Regions from separate parts of the Variovorax sp. 160MFSha2.1 genome, predicted to be linked through region 1. Evidence: predicted binding sites of a transcription regulator. Region 1 holds the regulator's gene; each other region holds the start of a gene.

What was found. Region 1 encodes sigma-54, which starts transcription at its own class of promoters, with help from an activator protein. Its sites were predicted from a motif close to TGGCANGNAANCTGCTTT; they were not measured.
Region 2: the regulator sigma-54 is predicted to act here: its motif matches at 3,117-3,134, upstream of ABL838_RS25225 (urease subunit gamma).
Region 3: the regulator sigma-54 is predicted to act here: its motif matches at 2,328-2,345, upstream of ABL838_RS10770 (ammonium transporter).
Region 4: the regulator sigma-54 is predicted to act here: its motif matches at 3,719-3,736, upstream of ABL838_RS30730 (pilin).

Annotation. Positions count from the first base shown of each region.
Region 1 is NZ_CP157624.1:675,162-680,240, reverse strand. It holds gene ABL838_RS02990 (YceI family protein) at 1-247, shown strand, start outside; gene ABL838_RS02985 (YceI family protein) at 306-956, shown strand; partial or broken gene ABL838_RS02980 (LysE family translocator) at 976-1,619, shown strand; gene ABL838_RS02975 (phospholipase D family protein) at 1,621-3,222, opposite strand; gene rpoN (RNA polymerase factor sigma-54) at 3,233-4,846, opposite strand; gene lptB (LPS export ABC transporter ATP-binding protein) at 4,868-5,079, opposite strand, start outside.
Region 2 is NZ_CP157624.1:5,514,259-5,519,337, reverse strand. It holds gene ureC (urease subunit alpha) at 62-1,780, opposite strand; gene ABL838_RS25235 (urease subunit beta) at 1,780-2,085, opposite strand; gene ABL838_RS25230 (HupE/UreJ family protein) at 2,096-2,695, opposite strand; gene ABL838_RS25225 (urease subunit gamma) at 2,734-3,036, opposite strand; gene ABL838_RS25220 (ATP-binding protein) at 3,141-5,079, shown strand, end outside.
Region 3 is NZ_CP157624.1:2,412,383-2,417,461, reverse strand. It holds gene ABL838_RS10775 (MBL fold metallo-hydrolase) at 14-991, opposite strand; gene ABL838_RS10770 (ammonium transporter) at 1,055-2,257, opposite strand; gene ABL838_RS10765 (LytTR family DNA-binding domain-containing protein) at 2,410-3,360, opposite strand; gene ABL838_RS10760 (acyltransferase family protein) at 3,525-4,772, shown strand; gene ABL838_RS10755 (PaaI family thioesterase) at 4,684-5,079, opposite strand, start outside.
Region 4 is NZ_CP157624.1:6,636,898-6,641,976, forward strand. It holds gene ABL838_RS30715 (class I SAM-dependent methyltransferase) at 1-616, shown strand, start outside; gene ABL838_RS30720 (sulfatase-like hydrolase/transferase) at 609-2,519, shown strand; gene ABL838_RS30725 (pilin) at 2,560-3,069, opposite strand; gene ABL838_RS30730 (pilin) at 3,132-3,659, opposite strand; gene ABL838_RS30735 (3',5'-cyclic-nucleotide phosphodiesterase) at 3,872-4,675, opposite strand; gene ABL838_RS30740 (CHASE2 domain-containing protein) at 4,705-5,079, opposite strand, start outside.

The DNA.
Region 1 (5,079 bases):
GCTGGGCGAGGGCAAATTCGAGATGGCAGGCAAGCTCACCATCAAGGGCACGACGAAGCAGGTGACGGTGCCCGTCAGCATCGCGGCGGCAGCCGGCGGCGGCAACTACTCGGTGGCCTCCGGAAGCTTTACGATCCAGCGGCTCGACTACAAGGTGGGCGAAGGAGAATGGACCGACACCTCGGTGGTCGGCAACGATGTGCAGGTGCGCTTCAAGTTCACGCTGGCAGGGCTCGCCGCGCCGTGAGCCGCCTCCCCCGCTTTCCTACCCGGTTTTCTCTTTCATGCTCCATGCAGCCAACGCCATGAAAAAGCTTCTTCTTCTCGCCGCGGCCCTGTCGGCCGCCGCATTCACCGGCAGCGCCTCGGCGCAGCAACAACAGCAACTGCCATCGGAATTCGCGCCGGCCGTGGCCGCCAAGCCCGCGGGCGGGCCGGCCAAGAACGCCAACTACGTGATCGACCCGACCCACACCTTCGTGATGTACGAGATGGGCCACTACGGCACCACCACCAACCGCGGCCGCTTCAGCACCAAGGACGGCTCAGTGCAGATCGACGGCACCGGCGCCAGCGGCAAGGTCGACATCACGATGGACATCAGCTCCATCAACACCGGCGTCGACCTGCTCAACCGCCACGTGCAGAGCAAGGACTTCTTCAACGTGGCCGAGTTTCCGACCGGCCGCTTCGTGGCCGACCGCATCGACATCTCCGGCGACAAGGTGGTCGACGTGCCCGGCAAGCTCACGCTGATGGGTCAGACCCGCCCCGTGACGCTGAAGGCCGTGCGCTTCAACTGCTACCTGAGCCCGCTGATCAACCGCCAGGTGTGCGGCGGCGACTTCGAGACCACCGTGGAACGCAGCGACTGGGGCATCACCTGGGGCCTGAACTTCGGCTTCGAGAACAAGGTGCGGCTGCTGGTGCAGGTCGAAGCGGTCAACGTGCAGTGACGACACCGAAGGCAACGCCATGATCGACACCACCCTAGCCCTGCTCGGCATCGCCGGCGCCATGACCGTGGGCGCGATGAGCCCCGGCCCCAGCTTCGTGATGGTGGCGCGCACGGCCGTGACTTCGCGCGCCGACGGCCTGGCGGCCGCGCTGGGCATGGGCGCGGGCGGGCTGGTCTTCGCGATCGCGGCGCTGGCGGGGCTGCAGGCAGCGTTCCTCGCGGTGCCGGCGCTGTACCTGGCGATCAAGGGGTTGGGCGGCGCGTACCTCTGTACCTGGGCTTCCGCATCTGGCGCGGCGCGCGGCAGCCGCTGGCCGTGGCGCAGGAGGCCGATGCCTCGCAGCGCCCGCAGGGCCGGGGCAAGCGCACTTTCCTGCTGGGCCTTGCCACGCAGGTGAGCAACCCGAAGACGGCCGTGGTCTACGCGAGCATCTTCGCGGCCTTCCTGCCGCGCGAGGTGCCACTGGTGCTGGCGCTGGCGGTGCCGGCGGTCATCTTCTGCATCGAGACGGGCTGGTATTCGATCGTGGCGCTGGCACTGTCCTCGGCGGCGCCGCGCTCGGCCTACCTGCGCTACAAGGTCTGGATCGACCGCGCGGCGGGCGGCGTGATGGGGCTGCTGGGGCTGCGGCTCGTGTGGTCGGCCGTGCGCGGCACCTGACCTAGAGCAGGCTCTCCGGCGTCAGCGGCGCCAGGATCTCAAGCATGGTCCGGTCCCAGAAGCCGGAGTCGGGCTCCTCGGTCAGCACGGTGATCTTGCCGGCGTCGTCGCTGACCCATTCGATGCGCGACTGGTCGCTGCCCTCGGCGAAGCGCAGCCTGTAGGCGCCCTGCTGCTTGAGCACATCGATGAGCTTCAACGCCTGCTGCGCCATCTCGGGGCTGCGGATGAAAAGGCCGATCTCGGTGTTGTGCGTTTCCGAGCGCGGGTCGAAATTCATCGAGCCGACGAAAAGAATGCGCTGGTCGATCACCGCCGACTTGGCGTGCAGCCGGCCCACCGAGGTGCCGAAGAGGCCCAGCCGCACGCTGCTGCGGGTGCGCTTGGTGCTCAGCTCGTAGAGATCGGCGCCGAGCTTGAGCATGTCGGGCCGGTAGCGGCGGTAGGCGGTGTGCACCAGCGGCTCGTCGGTGGCTGCCAGCGAGTTGGTGACCACGCTGATCTTCACGTTGCGGCCGCGGATCTCGCGCATCACCTCCAGCCCCGAAGCGCCCGGGATCAGGTAGGGCGAGACGATGGTCACTTCAGAACGCGCGCGGCGCATCTGCTCGACCACGTTGTAGCGCACGCTGTCCACGTCCAGCAGCGGCACGCCGCCGTAGGAAGCGGTCTTGCCGATCACGCGCTCGGGCGAATCGGCATAAGCCTCGGCGGTGGTCCAGATCAGGCCGAGCTTGCCGGCATCCAGGTCTTCGGCCATCGGGCTGTAGCCCAGCAGGTCGTTGGGCGCGGGCTTCGGCGGCGGGGGCGTGGTGTCGGGGCCGGTGGCCAGCTCGAAGCGCTTCTGCAACTCCTCGCGCGGCAGGTCGCTGGTCACCACGGACTGGATCGGCCGCACGTAGATGCTGTTCCAGTACTGGTCGAACAGGCTGCCCAGCCGGGGAACCAGCGCGCCGGTGACGAAGGTGTCGAGGTCGATGAAGTTCTCGCCCGAGGTGCGCCTGAAGTACTGGTTGCCGATGTTGCGCCCGCCCGCCACCGCCATCGCGCCGTCGGCGATGAACAGCTTGTTGTGCATGCGGCGGTTGACGCGGCTGAAGTCGAAGAGCGAGGCGGTGAAGCGCTTCAGCAGGCTGCCGCGGCCGGCCGGGAAGGGGTTGAACAGGCGCAGCTCCACGTTGGGCGTGGCGGCGAGGCCCAGCAGCAGCTCGTCCTCGCCGGAGGTGTAGAGGTCGTCCATCAGCAGCCGCACGCGCACGCCGCGCTGGGCGGCGTCGCGCAGGGTGCGCAGCAGGTAGCGGCCGGTCTCGTCGTTCTCGATCTGGTAGTACTGCACGTCGAGCGTGCGCTGGGCGCGGCGCGCGAGCTGGATGCGGGTGTCGAAGGCGAAGTCGCCGCCGGGCATCAGGCGGAAGCCGCTGAGGTCGGGGTCGGGCTGCGAGGCCAGCGCGATCTTGCCCAGGGCGGTGTCGGCCGAGACGGCGATGGTCCTGGTGGGCGGGCGCGGGGCCTCGTCGGGCAGGGTGGCGCAGCCGGCGAACAGCAGCACTGCCACCATGGCGAAGACCCAATGCCCGGCGCGCGACATCAGGCCACGGCTCATCGGCTTCTTTCTAGAGTGCCTTGCGCAGGTTGGCGGGGGCGATGCGCAATGCTTCGCGGTACTTGGCGACGGTGCGGCGCGCGCACTCGATGCCCTGCTCCTTCAGCATCTCGGAGATCTGGCTGTCCGACAGCGGCTTCTTCACGCTCTCCGAGCCGACGAACTGCTTGATGAGCGCGCGCACCGCGGTGCTCGACGCGTTGCCGCCGGTCTCGGTGCCCAGCGCCGAGCCGAAGAAGTACTTGAGCTCGACCGTGCCGAAGGGCGTGGCCATGTACTTGGCGGTGGTCACGCGCGAGATGGTGGACTCGTGCAGGCCCAGCTCGTCGGCGATCTCGCGCAGCACCAGCGGGCGCATGGCGAGCTCGCCGTGCACGAAGTAGCTCTTCTGCCGCTCGACGATGGCGTTGCTCACGCGCAGGATGGTGTCGAAGCGCTGCTGGATGTTCTTGATGAACCAGCGCGCCTCCTGCAGCCGCTGCGACAGCGCCTGGCTGCCCTCGCCCTTGTGCGACTTGAGCGCGCCGGCGTAGATGTCGTGCACGCGCAGGCGCGGCATGACCTCGGGATTGAGCATGACGCGGAACTTCACGTTGGTGCCGCGCCCGGTCTTGGTGACGATGACGTCGGGAACGATGATGTTGCGTTCCACGTCGACGAAGCTGCGGCCCGGCTTGGGCTCCAGCCGCGCGATGACCTGCAGCGCCGAGCGCACCAGCTCCTCGCTGCTGCGGGTGAGCGTGGCCAGGCGCTTGAAGTCGCGGCGCGCGAGCAGCTCCATGGGCTGCTTGCAGATGGCGATGGCGGTCTTGCGGACCAGCTCTTCTTCCTCGGTCTCGTCGTCGCTGGCCATGGCGCGCAGCTGGATGCTCAGGCACTCGCCGAGGTCGCGCGCGCCGACGCCGGCGGGCTCCAGGCTCTGCAGCAGGCCGAGCGCCACCTGGAAGTGGTGCACGAGGTCGTCGAACTCGTCGTTGTCGTCGCCGGCCAGGCCCGAGGCCAGCGCGGGCAGCGAGTCTTCGAGGTAGCCGTCGTCGTTGAGCGATTCGATGAGAAAGCGCAGCGCGGCGCTGTCGCTCTCGTTGAGCCGCAGGCTCAGCGCCTGGCGGTGCAAAAAGGACTGCAGCGACTCTTGGCTGCGCGCGAGCTCGGTGGCATCGGCGCGCTCGTCGTCGCCTGCGTTGTTCTGGCGCGCGGGCGCATCGCCGCCCCATTCGCTGTCGTCGGGCGCCATGTCGACGGTGCCGTCGCCTTCCCAGTCGGGCTCGCGCTCGGAGATCTCGGCGGCGGGGCCGTCGGAGTCGGCGGCCGTGGAAGCCGTTTCGGAAGAGGAAGTGGTGGAGGTCGAACCGGACGTGGGCGCGAAGTCGCTTTCGCCGCCTTCACTGCCGCTGCCGCCATTGCCATCCTCGTCGCGCGGTACCGGGGCATCCGCAGTCTCGAGCCCGAACTCTTCGCGCACGGCTTCTTCCGCGGTGCGCTCGAGGAACGGGTTCTCGTCGAGCATCTGCTCCACCTCCTGGCTCAGTTCGAGCGTGGAGAGCTGCAGCAGCCTGATCGACTGCTGCAGCTGCGGCGTGAGCGCCAGATGCTGCGAAACGCGAAGGGACAGCCCTTGCTTCATGATGGAAACCGCCCCCGCGCCTTACATGCGGAAGTGCTCGCCCAGGTACACCCTGCGTACCTCGGCGTTGTCGACGATCTCCGAAGGCGTGCCTTGTGCCAGCACGTGCCCGTCGCTGATGATGAATGCGTGGTCGCAGATGCCCAGCGTCTCGCGCACGTTGTGGTCGGTGATGAGCACGCCGATGCCGCGCTCCTTCAGGAAGCTGATGATCCGCTGGATTTCGATCACCG
Region 2 (5,079 bases), 1.9 Mb from region 1:
CTGGCTGGATGAATACCTTCGAGGATACGCAGCCTGTCAAGCAGCCGCGTTCCCCAGGGCTTCAGAACAGGAAATACCGCTGCGCCATCGGCAGCAGCTTCCCCGGCTCGCAGGTCAGCAGGTTGCCGTCGGCGCGCACCGCGTAGGTCTGCGCGTCGATCTCCATCTTCGGCGTGTAGCCGTTGTGGACCAGGTCCTTCTTGCGCACGTTGCGGATGTTCTTCACCGCGCTCAACTGCTTCTTCAGGCCGTAGCGCTCGCCGATGCCAGCGGCCAGGCCGGCCTGCGAGACGAAGGTCAGCGAACTCTTCGCCAGCGAGCCGCCATAGGCGCCGAACATCTGGCGGTAGTGCACCGGCTGCGGCGTGGGGATCGATGCGTTGGGGTCGCCCATGGCCGCCAGCGCGATGCTGCCGCCCTTGATGATGGTGAAGGGCTTCACACCGAAGAAGGCCGGCTTCCAGATCACGATGTCGGCCCACTTGCCGATTTCGAGCGAGCCCACCTCGTGCGCGATGCCGTGCGCGAGTGCCGGGTTGATCGTGTACTTGGCGACGTAGCGCTTCGCGCGGAAGTTGTCGTTGCGCGCGCTGTCCTCGGGCAGGGTGCCGCGCTGCAGCTTCATCTTGTGCGCGGTCTGCCAGGTGCGGATGACCACCTCGCCGACGCGGCCCATGGCCTGGCTGTCGGAGCTGAACATGCTGATCGCGCCCAGGTCGTGCAGCACGTCCTCGGCCGCGATGGTCTCCTTGCGGATGCGCGACTCGGCGAAGGCCAGGTCCTCGGCGATGCCGGCGTCGAGGTGGTGGCACACCATGAGCATGTCGACGTGCTCGTCGAGCGTGTTCACGGTGTAGGGCATCGTCGGGTTGGTCGAAGACGGCAGGAAGTTCTCCTCGCCCACCACGCGCAGGATGTCGGGCGCATGGCCGCCGCCCGCGCCCTCGGTGTGGAAGGCACAGATGCCGCGCCCGCCCACGGCGGCGATGGTGTTCTCGACGAAGCCCGATTCGTTGAGCGTGTCGCTGTGGATGGCCACCTGCGTGTCGGTGGCGTCGGCCACGTCCATGCAGTTGCTGATCGCCGCGGGCGTGGTGCCCCAGTCTTCGTGCAGCTTCAGGCCGATGACGCCGGCCTCGATCTGCTCGTGCAGCGCGTGCGGCAGGCTGGCGTTGCCCTTGCCCAGGAAGCCCAGGTTCATCGGGAAGGCGTCGGCCGCCTGCAGCATGCGCTCGATGTGCCAGGGACCGGGCGTGGAGGTGGTGGCGAAGGTGCCGGTGGCTGGGCCGGTGCCGCCGCCGAGCATGGTGGTCACGCCGGAGGAGAGCGCCTCCTCGATCTGCTGCGGGCAGATGAAGTGGATGTGGCTGTCGATGCCGCCGGCGGTGACGATGTTGCCCTCGCAGCTGATGATCTCGGTGCCCGGGCCGATGACGATGTCCACGCCCGGTTGCACGTCGGGGTTGCCGGCCTTGCCGATGGCGGCGATGCGGCCGTCCTTCAGGCCGATGTCGGCCTTCACGATGCCCCAGTGGTCGAGGATGAGCGCGTTGGTCAGCACCGTGTCGACCGCGCCCTGCGCCCGGGTGCGCTGCGATTGCGCCATGCCGTCGCGGATCGTCTTGCCGCCGCCGAACTTCACCTCTTCGCCGTAGCCGCCGGCGCGAAGCGTGTAGTCGGCCTCGACCTCGATGACCAGCTCGGTGTCCGCGAGACGGATGCGGTCGCCCACCGTGGGGCCGAAGATTTCGGCGTAGGCACGCCTTGAAATGGTCGCCATCAGAGCTTTCCTTGAACCAGGCCGCGAAAGCCGTAGACGATGCGATCGCCCGAAAAGTCGACCAGCTCGACCGTGCGCTGCTGGCCCGGCTCGAAGCGCACCGCGGCGCCGGAGGCGATGTTCAGCCGCATGCCGCGCGCGGCCTCGCGGTCGAAGCCGAGCGCGCCGTTGGTCTCGGCGAAGTGATAGTGCGAGCCGACCTGGATCGGCCGGTCGGCGGTGTTCTGCACCACCAGCGTGAGGGTGCGGCGGCCGGGGTTGAGCGTGTGCTCGCCCTCGTCGGTGAAGAGTTCTCCGGGGATCATGCCGGCCGCCTCAGATGGCCTGCGCCAGCAGCGTTGCGCCCAGGCCGACGACCGCGGCGCCGGCCACGCGCGGCAGCCATGCGTTGGCATTGCGCAGCGCCCAGCCGAATGCGATGCCGATGGCGTGCAGCAGCACGGTCGCGCAGGCCATGCCGGCCAGCGTGAGGGCGGCGCCTTGCTCGCTCGCCAGTTCGTAGCCGTGCGCCACGCCGTGGAAGACAGCGAACACGCCCACCACCACCATCGCCGCCACGGCCGGCAGGCGCACGCGCGTGACCACCAGCAGGCCCAGCACCAGCAGCGAGGCCGCGATCATCGGCTCGACCGCCGGCAGCTGCACGCCGGCCAGCCCCGCCAGCGCGCCCGCGAGCAGCATGCCGGCGAAGGCCAGCGGCGCCCAGAGCAGGTCGGGCCAGGCACGGCGCGCGGCCAGCGCGCTCCACAGGCCGACCGCGACCATCGCCGCGAGGTGGTCGGCGCCGGTCAGCGGGTGCATGAAGCCGGTGACGAAGCCGTGGTGCATGCCGCCGTCGACGCCGGTGTGGGCGCTGGCGGCCAAGGGCAGCAGGAGGGCGATCAGGGCAAGGGTCTTGGAGGTGCTGTGGCGCATGGAAAAGTCCTTCTGTTCTTTCTCTTGTTCTTCGAATGTCAGACGATGGGCTGATGGACGGTGACCAGCTTGGTGCCGTCGGGGAAGGTCGCTTCGACCTGGATGTCGGGAATCATCTCGGCGATGCCGTCCATCACGTCGGCGCGGGTGAGCACGCTGCGCCCCTCGCTCATGAGTTCGGCGACGCTCTTGCCGTCGCGCGCGCCTTCCATGACGGCGGCGGAGATCAGGGCGACGGCCTCGGGGTAGTTGAGCTTGAGGCCGCGGGCCTTGCGGCGTTCGGCCAGGAGTGCCGCGGTGAAGATCAGCAGCTTGTCTTTTTCGCGCGGGGTCAGTTCCATGGGATCGGCATCGGGTGGCGGGAGGAGGCGGCCATTATGGGCAAGCCGGCTTGTTTGCAACAGTCGTGCCTTGTCCGCCAAAAGCCGTATGGATGGCACGGAAGATGCACCGAAACGGTGTGAACCCTGAAGCCACGACCGCCACCCCCGACGATGCCCCGCAGCGCATCGTCAAGGTGCGGCGCGACTACAACAGCTGGGTGGCCAGCGAGACGCTGGAGGACTACGCGCTGCGCTACACGCCGCAGCGCTTCCGCAAATGGTCCGAATGGCGGGTGGCCAACACGGCGTTCGGGGCGGCCTCGTTCCTGATCCTGGAGGCGGTGGGCGCCACGCTGCTGGTGCAGTACGGCTTCGCCAATGCCTTCTGGGCGATCCTGGCGACCGGGCTCATCATTTTCCTGGCGGGCGTGCCGATCAGCATGTACGCGGCGCGCTACGGCGTGGACATGGACCTGCTCACGCGCGGCGCCGGCTTCGGCTACATCGGCTCCACGCTCACCTCGCTGATCTACGCGAGCTTCACCTTCATCTTCTTCGCGCTGGAGGCTGCCGTGATGGCCTATGCGCTGGAACTGGCGCTGGGCATTCCGCCGGTCTGGGGCTACCTGGTGTGCGCGCTGGTGGTGATTCCGCTGGTCACGCACGGGGTGTCGGCCATCAGCCGGCTGCAGCTGTGGACCCAGCCGCTGTGGCTGCTGATGCTGGTGGTGCCCTTCGCGTATGTGCTCGTGCGCGATCCTGGTGCGTTCGCGGGCATCGTGCACTACAACGGCGTGCGCTCGGGCACGAAGGGCTTCGATCTGCACCTGTTTGGCGCAGCCCTCACGGTCGGTATCGCGCTCATCACCCAGATGGGCGAGCAGGCCGACTACCTGCGCTTCATGCCCGCGCGCACGGCGGCCACGGCGCGGCGCTGGTGGGCCGGGGTGCTGGCCGGCGGCCCGGGCTGGGTGGTGCTGGGCGTGCTCAAGATGCTGGGCGGCGCGCTGCTGGCCTACCTGGCGCTCACGCACATGGTGCCGGCCGACCGGGCGGTCGACCCCAACCAGATGTACCTGGCGGCCTACGAGTACGTGTTCCCGCACTACGGTTGGGCGGTGGCGGCCACGGCGCTGTTCGTGGTGATCTCGCAGCTCAAGATCAACGTGACCAACGCCTATGCGGGCTCACTGGCCTGGAGCAACTTCTTCTCGCGCGTGGCGCACAGCCACCCGGGGCGGGTGGTGTGGGTGGTGTTCAACGCGCTCATCGCCTTCATGCTGATGGAGATGAACGTGTTCGAGGCGCTGGGCGACGTGCTGGGCCTGTTCGCCAACATCGCCATCGCCTGGATGATGGCGGTGGTGGCCGACCTGGTCATCAACAAGCCGCTGGGCCTGTCGCCGCCGGGCATCGAGTTCAAGCGCGCGCACCTGTGGGACATCAACCCGGTGGGCGTGGGTGCGATGGCGCTGGCCTCGGGGCTGTCGATCACCGCGCACCTGGGCGTGTTCGGGCCGCTGGCGCAGGCTTTTTCGGCGCTGATCGCGCTGGGCACTGCGCTGGTGGCCTCGCCGCTGCTGGCCTGGGCGACCGGCGGCAAGTACTACCTGGCGCGCGGCGCGGCGTCCTCCGGGGCCGGCGTGGTGCGCTGGGCCAGGGTCGAGCACGAGGGCAGCTACCAGCGCCTGAAGGTGCAGCACTGCGTGATCTGCGAGCGCGAGTACGAGGGGCCGGACATGGCTCACTGCCCCGCCTACCAGGGCCCGATCTGCTCGCTGTGCTGCACGCTGGACGCGCGCTGCGGCGACCTGTGCAAGCCGCACGCGAGCCTGTCGTCGCAGTGGTCGGCGGTGCTGCGCTGGCTGCTGCCGCGGCGCAGCTGGCGCTACCTCGACACGGGGCTGGGGCACTTCCTGCTGCTGATGCTGGTGATCGTGCCGCTGCTGGCGGTGGTGTTCGGCGTGCTCTACCAGCAGGAGCTGCGCGCTCTCGCCGAGGGCGCGCTGGAGCTGGCTTCCGAATCGGAAGTGACGGCCGCGCTGGCGGGGCTGCAGAAGC
Region 3 (5,079 bases), 1.7 Mb from region 1:
CTTCATCGCTGGCTCAGCGCACCTGCTGGTAGTCCACCGGCACCCAGGCGTAGCCCTTGCCTTCGGCCCGCACGTGGCCGAGCCCCGGGAACGGCAGGTGCGCGCTGCCGACCAGGTAGCGGCCCTTGGCCGCGTCGGCGTACGCCTTCTTGCGCTCGGCCGCTGCGGGCCTGGAGTCGACGTCGAACGAAATGGTGATCTGCGGCTGCGCGAACTGCACGGCGGCCACGTGCATCAGGTCGCCCCACAGCACCAGCTTCTGGCCCTTGGACTCGACGACGTAGATGTTGTGACCGGGCGTGTGGCCATGGGCGGGCACGGCCCTGATGCCGGGCGCCAGTTCGGTACCGCCCTTCATGCCCTTGAACTTGCCGGCTTCCACGTAGGGGTTGAGCGAGGCCATCGCGCCCTGGAAGAAGCCCTTCATCTCGGCGGAGGCCTTCTCCAGATTGGCCTTGTTCAGCCAGAAGTCGGCGTCTTCCTGCCCGGCGTGGATGGTGGCGTTGGGAAAGACCAGCTTGCCGTCCTGTACCAGGCCGCCGACGTGGTCGCCGTGCATGTGGGTGATGAGCACGTCGTCGACCTGGTCGGGCTGGTAGCCCGCGGCCTTGAGGTTGGCCTGCAGGTTGCCGAGCGTCGGGCCGAAGAGGCCCCCGGCGCCGGTGTCGACCAGCACCAGCTTGCTGCCGGTGTTGATGAGGTAGCCGTTCACCGATGTGGGCACGGCGTCCTTCTCGAAGCCGCGGTCGAGCAGCTTGCCGACCTGAGCTTGGGTGGTGTTGGTGAGCAGCTTCTTGGGCTCGAGGTCGAGGGTGCCGTCGAACAGCGCCGTCACCTCGAAGTCGCCGAGCATCATCCGGTAGAAGCCCGGCGCCTGGGTCTTGACCTGCGGCGCGCCGGCCTGCGCCACGGAAGAGAACGAAAGCATCAGCAGGCTGCCGGCCAGTGCGGCGACGCCTTTGCGCAGCCAGCGAGCGGGTGTCGTTGTCATGGGTCTACTCCTCGGCGGTTGTAAGGGGCGCCGAGAATAGCCCAAGCCGCCGCACCTTGCCGCTTACCAGTTGACTTCGCGCTCCGGGGTCGCGGAGATGTGGTGGATCGACAGGTCGGCGCCGTCGTATTCCTCTTCCTGCGACAGCCGCAGTCCGGCCACCGCCTTGAGCGCGCCGTACACCGCCGCGCCAGCCAGTGCGGCCCAGGCCACGCCCATCACGGTGCCGATGAGCTGCGCCCACACGTTCACACCGCCGATGCCGCCCAGCGCCTGCGTGCCGAAGATGCCGGCCGCGATGCCGCCCCAGGTGCCGCACAGGCCGTGCAGCGGCCACACGCCGAGCACGTCGTCGATCTTCCACTTGTTCTGCGTGAGCGTGAACAGCTTTACGAAGATGCCGCCGGCCACGCCGCCCACCACCAGCGCGCCCAGCGGGTGCATCAGGTCGGAGCCGGCGCACACCGCCACCAGGCCGGCGAGCGGGCCGTTGTAGACGAAGCCCGGGTCGTTCTTGCCCATGGCCAGCGCCACCAGCGTGCCGCCGACCATCGCCATCAGCGAGTTCACGGCCACCAGGCCCGAGATCTTGTCGATGCTCTGCGCGCTCATCACGTTGAAGCCGAACCAGCCCACGCACAGCACCCACGCGCCCAGCGCCAGGAACGGGATGTTCGACGGCGGATGCGCGCTCAGCGAGCCGTCGCCGCGGTAGCGGTTGCGCCGCGCCCCCAGCAGCAGCACCGCCGGCAGCGCCAGCCAGCCGCCCACCGCATGCACCACGACGGAGCCAGCGAAGTCGTGGAACTCGTGGCCCGTCAGCGAGGCGATCCATTCCTGGATGCCGAAGTGCTTGTTCCAGGCGATGCCCTCGAAGAGCGGGTAGACGAAGCCGACGATCACCGCCGTGGCGATGAGCTGCGGCCAGAACTTGGCGCGCTCGGCGATGCCGCCCGAGATGATGGCCGGTATGGCCGCGGCGAAGGTCAGCAGGAAGAAGAACTTCACCAGCTCGTAGCCGCTCTTCGCCGACAGCTCGGTGGCGCTCACGAAGAAATGCGTGCCGTAGGCCACGCCGTAGCCCACCAGGAAATACACGATGGTCGAGACCGAGAAGTCGACCAGGATCTTCACCAGCGCATTGACCTGGTTTTTCTTGCGCACGGTGCCCAGTTCGAGAAAGGCAAAGCCGGCGTGCATGGCCAGGACCATGATGGCGCCGAGAAGGATGAACAGCGCGTCTGCGCCCTGTTTGAGTGCGTCCATTGGAGCTTCTTGCGGATTTTTGGTTTGAATTGGTGCGTCGCACCTGAATCAACCGGCGCGGCTGGCCAATGAAGCAAAAATGGTGCCTAAAAGCTCTCTGATGGTGCGGAATGAACCAATAACGGGCCGATCACGGCCCGCCGCGCACCGGATCAGGCCGCGCCGATGCCCGTGCGCAGGGCATCGCGATAGCGACGGCTGCAGGGCACGGTGGTGCCGTCGTGCATGTGCAGCCGGGCGTCGCCGCCGTCCAGCGGCTCGATTTCCTTGATGCGCCCCAGGTTCACTGCATGGCTGCGGTGCACGCGCACGAAGAGCGCCGGGTCGAGCTGGGCCAGGAAGTCGGTCAGCGTGGAGCGCAGCAAGTAGTCGTGGCCGTTGACGTGCAGGCCGACGTAGTTGCCCTCGGCCTGGAGCCAGTCGATGTCTGTGGCGGCGATGAGGAATTCGCGGCGCAGCTTGCGCACCAGGAAGCGTTCGGGGCGGGCTGGCGGTGGCGGGGGTGCGTCGGGCACGGAGGGTTCGAATCCCTCCGGTTCCGCCAAAGCCGGAATCGGGACGGGAGCCGGCGCAATCACGCCCTCCTCCGGCGCATCCAGCACCCGCGCCTCCCCCTGCAGACGCAGCAGGAACAGCCGGTACGCCCAGATGCCGAACACGATGCTCGCGTACACCCGCACGTCCTTCAGGTACTCGTAGCTCCACTGGCCGGCCCAGTTCCAGAAGTCGTAGCGTTCGCCCGCCATGGCGTAGACCATCGACCGCAGCCCGAACATGCCCGCCACGTGCACCACGCTGAACACCACGCTCGCCACCAGGTGCCAGGCCAGGAAGCGCAGCAGATGGGCACGCGCCAGCGGCGACAGCCGGCGCTCGACCGCCGCCAGCGCGGGCACCAGCAGCAAGAGCACCAGGTGGCTCGACACCTCCCAGGTCGCGACCTCCCAGTTGGGCCGGGGCACGGCGCGCGTGCGCACGTCCATGATCGCCACCATGGTGCTGAACGCGGCCTGCAGCGTCATCAGCACGATCCAGAAAGCCACCTCCAGCGGACGGCGGATCGGCGCGTAGCGTTCGTACAGGTTCTTGCGGGGGTCTCCCATGGCCGGGATTCTCCCGAAAACGGGCCCCGGGACGGCTTTTCGGGGCCGGATTTCGTCCCCGCGGGCCACCGCTCGTCACAAAGCGGGGGCGATCCGTCCCCCGGCCGCGCCGCGCGGGGCGGCCGGGCCGAGCATGGCGGCCTTCCCGCTTCGAGGAGCCGCCCATGACCGCCGATCCCGTTCCAGCAATTCCATCCGACCACCGCCGCCACGACATCGACGCCCTGCGCGCGCTGGCCTTCCTCTTCGTCATCCTCTATCACGTGGGCATGTACTACGTGGCCGACTGGCCCTGGCACCTCAAGAGCCCGCACGCGGCCGAATGGCTGCAATGGCCGATGCGCATCCTGAACCTGTGGCGCATGGACCTGGTCTTCCTGATCTCGGGCGTGTCGCTCGGCTTCCTGAGCCGAGGCCAGGGCACCTGGGGCCTGCTGCGCAGCCGGGGCCTGCGGCTGATGCTGCCGCTGGCCTTCGGCATGGCGGTGATCGTGCCCTACCAGGCCTACGCGCAGGGCGTGGCCAACGGGATGGTCGCGCCGGGCTTCGGCGCCTTCCTGCTGCGCTACCTGTCGATGGCCCAGCCCTGGCCGAAGCAGGCCTTCGACGGCGCGGAGTTCGGCATCACCTGGAACCACCTCTGGTACCTGCCCTATCTATTTACCTACACGGCACTGGTCGCGCTGACGCTGCCGCTGTGGAAATCCGCTGCCGGCCAGCGGCTGCGCGCAGCCTTCAACGGCCTGCGCGGCTGGAAGCTGCTGCTGTTGCCGGTGGTGCCGCTGCTGGTCTTCACGGTGCTGCTGGCCTCGCGCTTTCCGGCCACGCACAACCTGGTGCGCGATTTCCACCTGCACAGCCTCTACTTCACGATGTTCCTCTACGGCTACTGGATGGGCGTGGACACCGGCGTGTGGAAGGAGCTGGAACGGCTGCGCCGCATGTCGCTCGCGCTGGCGGTCGCGGTGATCGCCGCCTTCATCGCGCTGCGCACCGGCATGAAGAGCCCGCCCCCGGGCCTGCTGATGGACACGCTGCGCATGCTCTACCTGTGGCTGGCCGTCGCGACCATCCTCGGCCACGGCCATCGCCACCTGAACCGCCCCTGGCCCTGGCTGCGCTGGGCCAACGAGTCGGTGTACCCGTGGTACGTGCTGCACCAGACGCTGATCATCGCCGGCGTGACCCTGCTGGCCCCGTTCGCGCTCGGCCCGGTCGTCGAACCCGCGCTGCTGGTGGCGCTGACGCTGCTGGGCTGCTGGCTGTTGACGGACGGGCTGATCCGCCGCGTCAACATCCTTCGGCCGCTCTTCGGGCTGAAGCTCAGGCCGCGGGCTGCGCCTTCTTCGGCAGCGCGGAAGCAGGCTCTTCGACCGGAACCAGGATTGCGTTCCCCGTCGCCACGAGCTTGAGCGAATCGGCACCCTCGCCCTGCGCATAGAGCTCGGCCGCCGCGAACACCTGCTTGCGCCCGGCCTTCACCACCCGCCCGCGCGCCACGAAGGCGCGCCCGATGGCGGGCGAGACGCAGTTCACCGAGAAATGCGACGCCAGCACGCGGCCCGCCACGGTGGCGGCCGCGTAGCCGCTCACGGTGTCGAGCATCGCGCCGATCATTCCGGCGTGCAGGAAGCCGGCGTACTGGCCCATGTCCTCCTCGCGCCAGTTCATGCGCAGTTCGGCTTCGCCGTTGGCAGCGCTGGTCACTTCGAAGCCGGC
Region 4 (5,079 bases), 820 kb from region 1:
GTTACTCTCGCGCGCCCAGGTCGAACGCAGCTATCGACGCTACGCGCCGGTGTATGACCTTCTTTTCGGCGCGTCGCTAGGGCCCGGCCGCGTTGCGATGACCCGCCTTGTGCAGACGCTCGCTCCTAAGCACATTTTGGAAGTGGGTGTTGGTACGGGACTTACGCTCTCCCAATACCCCGCCGCATCCCGGATCACCGGTATCGATGTCTCTCAGGAAATGCTCGCTTCGGCTCGGCAGAGAGTGTCCCCGGAGGATGCCGAGCGCATCGATCTGCATGCGATGGATGCGGAGTCTATGGACTTCGCGGATGGAGCGTTTGATTGCGTGACTCTGCCCTATGTCCTTTCGGTAACGCCGAATCCTGATCGTCTCGTAAGGGAAGTACGGCGCGTTTGTCGACCCGGCGGGCACATACTGATCGTGAATCACTTCAGCGGCCAAGCTCCTTGGCGGCTTTTGGAATCAATCGCGCGGCCACTTTCGAGTTGGCTGGGGTTTCGCTCCGAGTTCAGCCTTGAACGACATGTGCTCAGCCACGATTGGAGCGTGTTGTCCGTTACACCGACAAATCTACTTGCACTCTCTCGCTTGATTCACATCAAGAATGATTAAGCAGCAACGGAGTTGGTCGGTTGCCTTTCGCCGACTGGGCGTTGCGCTCGGCGCTTCTGCTTTGCTGCCGAGTGCGTTTCTGGCCGGCTACATCTGGATTTTTGGTGCACCGGAGTCGGCCATAACCCCCCATCTTTGGGTTGTAGCGAGCTTGGTATCAGCCTTGGCTGGCCTACGGCTCGCCATAGGCTTGTTGCCTCTCCCACAAGCTGCGCGTTTGACAATCTCTTCACTGCTCATAGCCTGCACAGGCTTGGCAATGGTCTTGTTCTACGGTCTGGTGTTCGTTGGGTTGAAGCACTGGAAGCGCGTGACGACCTTCGACATGGCAGGCAGCTATGCTTTGCAAGCACCCGACCTGCTACGAGCTTTGGGCTACTCCCCGCTACTGGTAACCGCCCTTTGCGCTTCTCTCTTCGCTTTGGCCTGGTACACCGCATACGTCTTTCTCAGAAAAGGTGACTGGGTTACCTCCTTTTATCGAAACATCTCGCGCAGCGTAATTGGCGTGATGGCAATCGGCCTTCTCGCCATCTCCACAGTCTCTGCAATGGCCCTCCCTGATCGCGATTGGGGAGGAGTAGGGGAGCCGCTCAGCTTGAGCCTTTTCCCTTTGCAGAGTCAGCGAGCCATGCAGAGTCATGCAATCGACGTCTTCCACGCTGCACAAATTGATCGAGACGAAGATACAGTGCGCTCGGCATATCGCCCTAATGAAAGGGCTCGACATAGCAATGTCATCGTGATCGTCGCGGATGCGCTACGGGCGGATCATTTGTCCTTGTTTGGCTATCACCGGAAAACGAGTCCCAACCTGGAGACGCTGAATCAAGCCGGGCGCATGCGACTCGCGACATCTGCCATCACGGTGTGCAATGAATCCTCATGCGGCCTGCGCGCGCTCGCAAGCTCACACTATGTCGATCGGCAAGCGGCCCGCCCGATTACGCTCCACGAAGTTCTGAAGCAGCACGGCTATCAAGTTCATTTGATTTTTTCCGGCGACCACACCAATTTCGACGGTTTGAGTGGCATCTACGGCAAGGTCGATAGCTATTTTGACGGCGCCTCTCAGTCAAAGCTATACCTTAACGACGATCGATTGGTTACTGATCGACTCCAAGACTTCGGCCCGTGGGACGGAAAGCCGACGATGTTTCAGTTTCATCTGATGTCGTCGCATGCACTCGGCAAACGTTTTGACGACACGCCGGAGTTTGGGCCCGGCGAAAATTACACTGCAGTTCGCTGGGGCTCTGGAGACGCCCAGATGCCGCAGCGCGCAACGAACTTCTACGACAGAGGCATCCTGCAGGTTGATCGCGTGATTCGCGACATCCTCAGTATGCTGGAAGCGCGAGGGTACCTACAAGATGCCCTTGTCCTTATTACTGGCGATCATGGTGAATCGCTTGGCGAGCGAGGCCTCTACAGTCACACGCATAGCGTATGGGAGGAGTCGCTTCGTGTGCCGTTTGTGCTTCTCTCATACGGCACTGCTAACGCAGACGGACTCAGGCCCAATCCAGTGATATCGCAAATCGATATCGCGCCCACGCTGCTGAGGTTTTTTGATATGCCGATTCCTCAATCTTGGGACGGCGTGCCTCTGCAAACGTCAATTCAATCCCGTATTGTGTACTTTCAACAAGCTCAACTAATAGGGTTAGTCGATGGACACACATCGGGGAAACTCTACAAGCATTGGATTGATGTTCAGACGAACAAGCAATTCACGTTCGATTTGCTATCTGATCCTCGAGAGACCAAAAATGTGACTTCCGAAGTCGAACAATCGATGCAGAAGGAGTGGCGGCAACTTTTGACGAACCGTTCCGCTGCTCTAGCGCCAGAAGTCAGGGAGCGCCTTGAGCGCCAATCCAGCCGTGGGTCCGCCCACTAAGTGCTGGTGGCTCAGGATGGAGTTGCTGGATACCGTGCCTTCAAAGAGGGCAAGCAGGGCTGACATATTTGGGATCGATGCTCGCTGACTTGCAAGTCCAGGAGCCATCAAGATCACGCTTCCACGTAATCGATCCTGCAGTCGCTCCTTGCAGCGGTGCTCCGGCTAGATTTCCAAAGGTCGCCACAATCGACGACGGAGCGGTAGTGGACAAGGACACCTGTGGAACACCTGAGCCAACTGTCGACCAAGTCTCTGCAATAGAGGGGGCTGCGTTGCCGCCCGTTGCCTGTAGATTGGAGGCTGTTGCTTGAGGATCGCAATTGCCAGTGATTCCCGGATTCCCCACGTTGGTCTTTCCGCTTGCGAGACAAGTTTCGAGTGCAGATTTGATTGCTGCAGATTCGGCTACAACACGCTGAACTTGTGACCTTAAAACATAGCTCTGATACTGAGAAACGGCAATTGCTGCGAGCATCCCAATGATCGAAACAACAATCATCAGTTCAATAAGCGTAAAGCCTCTAGCCGTGGACTTTGAGCAGGACATGATTGTGTTGAAAGATAAAAAAAGCCGCCCAAAGGCGGCTTTTTTAGTCTTGTAGGCGTGAATTAGGAGCCGCTCGAAACACAACCAGCAGGCGTGTATTTCTTCGCCACCGTCGTGGCGCAGGTCCAGCTGCCGTTAGCGTCGCGGTTCCAAGTGAGCGTCTGAGTCGTCAGAGCTGCAGAAGCAGAGCTACCAAACGTGGCGACCAGCGCGGCGGTCGGGCCTGCGCCGTTGGCGCCAGCGGTGATCGTCAGAGCGGGAACACCACCCTTGCCAGCGGCCGGAGCAGCGCCGTTGAGCGTATTGCCGTCAGCGTCCTTCAGCAGATTCGAAGCGCTGGCCGTGCCGCCGCAGTGCGTTGCATCGGTCGCACCACCAGCAGTCATTTGGCCGTTGTTCAGGCAGTCTTCAACGGGAGTCTTTTGTGCAGCCGTTTCGCCCATCACACGCGAAACCTGGGATTTAGCAACATAGGTCTGATATTGCGGAATCGCAATAGCAGCCAAGATACCAATGATCGCCACAACGATCATCAGTTCGATAAGGGTAAAGCCGGCCTGAGCGCGGCGGGCAACGGTACGAACGTTCATTTAGGAACTCCAGGTAGGTTGGTTGTTACGCCCGGGAACCTGCCCGGAGCGAGGTACCTTCCGCAGCATCCGTGCCACCCGTCTCCAAGCCCTCCCACCGACCGAACACGTCACTTGGAGTCACTTCGGTGTTACACCACGTGACACAACTTGCCTCAAGATGCGACACTTCGTGACAAATTTGTCATGCCAATGTACCCACTGACCGGCGGTCAGAAAGTCAGGACACCATCCACCTTCAGCCAGCGAATGTCCCGCTGCCCCATGCCTGCCGCGTGCTCGGTCACCAAGGCTTCGATCTGGCTCATGATCTCGTCGGTCTCGGCGGGCTTGGTGTGGGTGATGTAGATCGGGTACTGCTTGCCCGGCGCGATGCGGGCGAGTTCACCGGCCAGAACGGCGGGCGACAGGTGCAGGCTGCGCTCGGCCAGCGCCTGCTCGCGGCTGCTGAATGCCGTTTCGATCACGAGCATTGCCACCTCGAGCTCGTTCACGCGCTCCCAGAAGGGCGCGTTGCGCTCGGTGTCTCCGCTGAACACCCAGTGGGCGCCGCCCTCGGCTCGTCGCACGGCGAAGCCGCAGGCCGGCACGGTGTGGAACGCGGGCAGCACTTCGACCATCTTGGGCTCACGGCTGCCCAGTGGCAGTTGCTGGCCCACCGCGATGTCGTGAAAGCTCACGAAGGGCGCCTCCTGGCTGGGAATGCTCTCGAAGTCCGGCCAGATGACGTTGTTGAACACGTGCGTGCGCAGCGCGTCGATGGTGGCGCTCAGCGCGTGCACGCGCAGCGGCTGCGTGCGGCGGCTGCCGATGGCGTCGAGCATCAGAGGGAGCGCTGCGATGTGGTCGAGGTGGCTGTGCGTGAGCACGACGTCGTCGATGCAGGCCATTTCATCGAGCGTGAGATCTCCGACACCGGTGCCCGCATCGACGAGCAGGTCCGTGTCGACCAGGAACGAGGTGGTGCGGCAGTCTTTGGCGATGGCGCCCGAGCAACCCAGCACACGAACCTGCATTGTGAAAGACCCCTTTTATGTGTCTGTCGTCATTTGGTCTCGAACCGGGTCGCGCCGTCCCAGTTCGGGTCTTGCGGTCGCAACGCCATCGAGGCTAAACGCTGGGCGTAGAGCTGGTAAAGGACTTTTTTCGCATCCGCGGCGAGCAGGGGAGCCAGCAAGTTTCGGCCCATGGCCCAGTCCTGGCGACGATATGCAGCCAGCACTTCGCCCCAGCGTTCGAGCAGCTGCCGCGTCTGCTGCTGCGCTTCGGGCGTGCTTGCGGACAAGGGCGTAAAAACGGCAACGGCCTGTGCTTTTCCCTTGACCCGCACGCTGTCGAGCTCCTGCCAGACGAAGCCCGGCGCCAACTCGCGCGTCGCGCCGCTCGCGACCACTTCAACGCCGTAGTGTCCGCTCAGGCC